DNA from 2 places in the Exiguobacterium sp. BMC-KP genome. Region 2 is predicted to be linked to the other one. Evidence: riboswitches for the same ligand, from Rfam matches in the RefSeq annotation. Region 2 holds a riboswitch; the other holds the start of a gene.
The links. Region 2 has a riboswitch for S-adenosylmethionine ahead of msrA (peptide-methionine (S)-S-oxide reductase MsrA). Riboswitches for the same ligand answer to the same signal wherever they lie in the genome.
Positions count from the first base shown of each region.

Region 1: it holds a riboswitch for S-adenosylmethionine, as region 2 does, so the genes downstream of both, ADM98_RS15630 (methionine ABC transporter ATP-binding protein) here and msrA (peptide-methionine (S)-S-oxide reductase MsrA) in region 2, are expected to answer to the same signal.

Region 1 is NZ_LGIW01000015.1:1,908,942-1,912,070, forward strand. It holds gene ADM98_RS15625 (aminotransferase class I/II-fold pyridoxal phosphate-dependent enzyme) at 1-919, shown strand, start outside; SAM riboswitch class I at 982-1,086, shown strand; gene ADM98_RS15630 (methionine ABC transporter ATP-binding protein) at 1,171-2,184, shown strand; gene ADM98_RS15635 (methionine ABC transporter permease) at 2,174-2,839, shown strand; gene ADM98_RS15640 (MetQ/NlpA family ABC transporter substrate-binding protein) at 2,867-3,129, shown strand, end outside.
Region 2 is NZ_LGIW01000014.1:265,865-268,993, reverse strand. It holds gene ADM98_RS05290 (putative quinol monooxygenase) at 1-222, opposite strand, end outside; gene ADM98_RS05285 (M20 metallopeptidase family protein) at 300-1,478, shown strand; SAM riboswitch class I at 1,541-1,644, shown strand; gene msrA (peptide-methionine (S)-S-oxide reductase MsrA) at 1,740-2,270, shown strand; gene ADM98_RS05275 (winged helix-turn-helix domain-containing protein) at 2,509-3,105, shown strand; gene ADM98_RS05270 (MFS transporter) at 3,117-3,129, shown strand, end outside.

The DNA of each region.
Region 1 (3,129 bases), on a different contig from region 2:
CACGATCGATCCGGCAACGGAAGTCGCGATTCTTCTCGGTAGTAAGGCAGGAATCGTCGCCTTACCGCAAACGATCGTTAACCCTGGGGAAGGTGTCATCGTTCCGGATCCCGGATACCCGGATTACCTGTCTGGTGCTGCACTTGCCGGTGCATACCCGATCACCTTACCGTTGCTTGAGAAAAACGACTTCTTACCGGATTATGATTTGCTCGATACGACAGACGTTGAGCGTGCCCGGATGTTGTTCCTCAACTATCCGAGTAATCCAACTGGCGCCACGGCAACAGCGGAAGCCTTCGAACAAACGGTCGCTTTCGCGGATGCGAACGATATTTGTGTCGTCCATGACTTAGCATACGGCGGTATCAGCTTCGATGGTCCGACCCGAAGTTTCTTGCAAACAGAAGGCGCAAAAGACGTCGGCATCGAGCTATTTTCGCTCTCAAAACGCTTTAATATGTCCGGCTTCCGGATTGCCTTCGCAATCGGAAATCCGTCTGTCATCTCAAGCATCGAGACGTACCAAGAACATCTCTACGTCAGTGCATTCACACCGATTCAACATGCGGCGACCGTTGCCTTAACGAGCGAACAGACATGCGTCCGCGAGTTAAGTAATCTGTATGAAACTCGCCGCGATGCGTTGTTCGCAAAACTCGATGAAATTGGATGGAGTGGACCACGTCCAGGCGGTTCATTCTTCGTTTGGCTTCCGGTGCCTGAAGGATACACATCCCAAAGCTTCACCGATCACCTGCTTGACGAAGCGCACGTTGCCGTAACCCCGGGATCGTTCTTCGGTGAATACGGAGAAGGTTATGTCCGAATTAGCTTGATTGCTGATGTCGAACGGTTGGAGGAAGCCATTGACCGAATCGGAACGCTCAACCTGTTCCGGACGCCTGTTGCGGAATAATTCTGAAAAAACATTTGACAGATGGGAATCATTTCCGTTAGAGTAAATCCCAACAGCATAACTACTTATCGAGAGCGACCGAGGGATTAGGCCCAACGACGTCCGGCAACCACCTATTAGGAACGGTGCCACATCCTACAGAATGGATTCATTCTGAGAGATAAGTTACGAAATCTTACACTTTCGTCGCTTTTTTCTGGTTGCTCTGCTACTAGGAAAAAGCGACTTTTTTTGTATGAGGAGATGAGCGGATGATTGAATTCAAACACATTACAAAACGGTTCGTCCGAGACCGGACCCCGATTTTTGCATTACGGGATGTCGATTTGACGATTCAAAAAGGAGAGATCTTCGGCATCATCGGTGAATCCGGTGCCGGTAAGAGTACGTTGCTTCGCCTGATCAACGGACTCGAGCATCCAACACAAGGAACGATCAAGGTCGACGGTGTCTCGCTCGGTGGGATGTCTAAAGCGGACTTGCGCCAACTACGACTGCGGACCGGAATGATCTTTCAACACTTCCAATTGATTCAATCACGTAACGTCGCGGATAACATCGCTTTTGCACTCAAGTCAGCTGGTGTGAAACGCGCCGATTTCCCAGAACGGATTCGTGAGCTCGTTTCGCTTGTCGGACTCGAAGGATTTGAAACGAATTTCCCGAGTCAGCTGAGCGGTGGGCAGAAACAGCGCGTCGGGATTGCCCGGGCACTCGCGAACAATCCGACCGTCCTGTTATGTGACGAAGCGACATCTGCCCTTGACCCGGTCACGACGCTGCAGATTTTGGATTTGTTGAAAGATTTGAATGAACGACTCGGTCTAACGATCGTTCTTATCACCCATGAGATCGATGTCGTCAAACAGATTTGCCACCGCGTCGCCGTCATGTCGCAAGGAGAAGTCGTCGAAGTCGCTTCGACCTATGACTTGTTCAGTCAAGCCAAACATCCGGTCACACAACATTACGTCGATACGGCACTACAGATTGAACTGCCGGAACGCATCTTGCAAGCGACACCCGGAAAAATCATCCGTTTACAGTTCACAGGTGAGAAAACTGGTGAGAGTACACTATCAGAAGCCATTCGGCGTTACGATATCTCGGTCAGTATCTTGCACGGGAAGGTCGACTACATTCAAGACGTCGCCTTTGGTGTCCTGATCGTCAGTTTGACGGGATCATCCGACCAAATCGCCCCTGCCCTTGACTGGCTCGCAACTGAACTTCATGCACTCGAGGTGATTCAGGATGTGGCTTGAACGTATTCAAATGATGTTACCCGAGCTCCTGAAAGCACTCGGTGAGACGGCATGGATGGTCGGAATTTCTCTTACATTCGCATTGGTTGTCGGGATTCCGCTCGGGATTATTTTGTTCGTCACCGATCGTGGTCTGTTCTTTCAAAACGTTGCTATCCGACGTGTCCTTGACTTCGTCGTCAACATCGTCCGGTCATTGCCGTTCATCATCTTGCTGGTTGCCCTTATTCCTTTAACGAAACTGTTACTCGATAATACGATTGGTCCGACGGCCGCGTCCGTCAGCCTCAGTGTCGCAGCAATTCCGTTTCTCGCACGACTCGTCGAAACGTCACTGCGTGAGATTCCACCTGGTTTGATCGAAGCCGCTGAAGCCTGTGGCGCAAAACCGTTACGGATCATCGTCAGCGTTCTCTTACCGGAAGCACTCCCAGGGATTATTCAAGGCATCACCCTGACAACGATCAGCCTGATCGGCTTCTCGGCGATGGCTGGCAATGTCGGTGGTGGAGGTGTCGGTGACCTCGCGATCCGATTCGGTTACTATCGCTACGATAATGTCATCATGATCGTCACGATCGTTGTCCTCATCGTCATCGTTCAAAGCATTCAAGCACTTGGCAATCAACTGGCGCGAAAAACAGATAAACGCTAATCATACATACAAAGGGAGAGTGGAATCATGAAAAAACGATATGCCTTTTTAGCCACAGCCTTACTCGGTGCAGGAGTCCTCGCAGGATGCGGAGACAGCAGTGCGGACGAAAAAGACAAGACAATCAAGATTGGCGCGACGAGCGGTCCGTATAGCGACATGGTCAAACAAGCGATTCAGCCGCAACTCGAAAAGAAAGGCTACAAAGTCGAAATCGTCGAGTTCAGTGATTATATCCAACCGAACATCGCACTCGGTAGCGGTAATATCGACGCCAACTTGTTCCAACA
Region 2 (3,129 bases):
TTTATAGTGGTCGGATGCGATATGTGCTTCGAGCGCCTCTTCGTCACGATACACTTCATACAACATGAATTGATGCTCATCCTCGATCGATTGATGCAAGGAATAGCGCAAGCATCCTTCTTCTTTTTGTGAGGCATGATAAACCGTTTGTAAAATCGGGAATACTTGATCCGCGAGTCCTGCTTTGATTGTAAGTACAGCGTTAACGACGATTTCTCCCATGTTTCATTATCCCCTTTCGTGATTACCTGTATCTGTACCCATTTTCACGAAAAGACACACGTCAAAGGAGCTTGAAGATGCAAACACAACTTTTTGAAGCACTTGAACAATTCGAACCAACGATGATCGCGTTACGCCGTGATTTCCACCGCCATCCGGAACTATCCTTCCAAGAAGTCCGCACACCAGAACGGATTGCTGCTTTTTACGCGGAACGTGGCATTCCTCATCAAACAGCCGTTGGAGGTCGCGGAGTCGTCGCGACGATCGAAGGCAAACAACCTGGTCCAACGATTGCTGTCCGCGCCGATTTTGATGCCTTACCACTCCAAGAAGAGACAACGCTTGCTTTCCGGTCGATCCATCCTGGTGTCATGCATGCTTGTGGACATGATGGTCATACGGCGATGGTGATGGCCCTTGCTGCTACACTCTATCCGTTACGCGATCAATTGCAAGGAACAATTCGAATCATTCACCAGCATGGGGAAGAGGTCTTTCCCGGTGGTGCGATTCAAATGATTGAAGGTGGCGTCCTCGAAGGGGTCGATGCAATTTTTGCGACACATCTTGAAAATGATTTACCTGTTGGCACGATTGGTTTTCGGGAAGGACATACGCTATGCGCCATCGACGAATTCGAAATCATCGTCCACGGTCAAGGTGGACATGCTCAAGCACCACATAAAACAAAAGATGCGCTTGTCGCCGGTGCACAGCTTGTCTGTAACTTACAACACCTCGTCAGCCGACGGGTCGATCCGTTTGAGCCTGCCGTTCTCGCAATCGGTTCTTTCCATGCAGGAACGGCACCAAACATCGTTACGGGTGAGGCACGCATCGTTGGGGAAATCCGAACGTTTAACGAGACACTGCGGCATCAGCTCCGACAAGAAGTCGATCTTGTCGCTAAAACGACTTGTGCTGGCATCGGTGCTTCGTATTCGATTGACTTCACGACGGGTTACCCCGCGCTCTGGAATCATCCGGATGAGACAAAACTCGTTCAGGAAGCTGCTGCTTTCTTGCCGAAAGCATCTGTTCGAGCACTCACACCGATGATGGCGGCGGACGACTTCGCACATTATCTAACGCATGTCCCGGGAAGTTACTTCTTTACCGGCTCCGGATATACGGATGGTCGCGTCAATTATCCACAACATCATCCGCAGTACGAAATCAACGAACAGGCGCTGCTGGTTGGTGCGAAAACACTCGGAGCGACCGTTTTACGTGCCTTAAAACCTAAGGATTGACTTTATTTCTTATGGAATGGTATCATCACAACAATGATAACGAATGACATCAACTTCATATACCCTTATCAAGAGTGGACCGAGAGATCTGGATCGATGACGTCCCAGCAACCTGCGCATAGCAAGGTGCTACGACCAGCAAAGCGAAAGCTTTGGTTGATAAAAAGCGGCGACTCCTTTTGCAACCAAGCGAAGGAGTCGTTTTCGTTTTTCTCGCTGTCAGACATACAATGGGAATTTCCCACGGAGAGGAAGAGACGGATGGAAAAAGCAACATTTGCAGGTGGATGTTTTTGGTGCATGGTGACACCATTTGAAGAATTACCAGGAATCGAGGGAATCGTATCAGGTTACATGGGCGGTCACGTCGATCATCCGACATACGAGCAAGTAAAAACAGGAACGACAGGACATCTCGAAGTCGTCCAAATCACGTTTGATCCAAGCCTATTCCCGTATGAGCGTTTACTTGAACTCTACTGGCCACAAACGGATCCGACGGATGCAGAAGGTCAATTCCAAGATCGCGGCACGCAGTACGCACCAGCAATCTTCTATCATACGGATGCGCAGCATGAAGCAGCAATCGCTTCTCGTGACGCTCTTGCCGCAAGCAATCGTTTTAAACAACCGATTGTAACGCGGATCGATGCCGCTTCTGAATTTTATCCAGCGGAAGAGTACCACCAAGACTTCCATAAGAAAAATCCAGAACACTACAAAAAAGATCGTGCCGCCTCTGGTCGTGATGCCTTCATCGAACAGGAATGGAAAGATACGACGACGGTTTAATCTAGCCTTGAACCATATAAAACAGCTGAACTGACTTCAAACATTTCGCTTATTCTCACATCTACTTTTGCAAGAGGTGAATGAGAATGAACGAGTATGTCAATGGAGTCAGTTTTTGTATGGAAACTAACAGCTCTTTCCTTTGTCGTTACCCTCACATAAATTTGTAATCGTTTACAAAAAGAAGTTTTTGATTTACGGTTAACAAAAGTTAACCGGTTAAAAAGGAGATGATTGGATGGAACAAAAAGCGATTCACATATTAGAGAACTATGAACAGTTGAAGGTAATCAGTGATCCGTTACGAACAAAAATCCTCATGTTTCTCGTCGAACAACCGCATACGGTGCATCAGTTGGCCCACTTGCTGACGTTATCGCGCGCAAAGGTCCTCTATCACGTGCGGGAACTTGAAAAGCATGACTTGATTCGCCTCGTTCGGACAGAAGAACAAGGTGGAAATCTACTGAAATACTATCAAGCGATTGCTCGAGGATACATTCCTGCTGATCATCTTCTGAACTTCGTCGAGACGAAAGAAGCGACCCGACAATCGTATCTTGAGGTACTAGACCGAGCAAAGACACGCGTCCTCACCGCTCCGACAACTGCTTTTTCTCCTGTGTCTTCAAACGTCGAAGACTGGATGAGCTTATCGCTCCAAAAAGAACTGACGATGTCTGAATCCGACTTTCAACGCTTTGCTACAAAGTATCGTGCTTTATTAGAAGAGTTCACACAATCCCCATCTGACGAAAAAGATCGAAAACACTTTTACATCATGACGACTGCTTTTTCGATTGAGGAACGATTGTTTGATCGCGACGACGTCTAATCTGGAGGTATATGATGCTACATG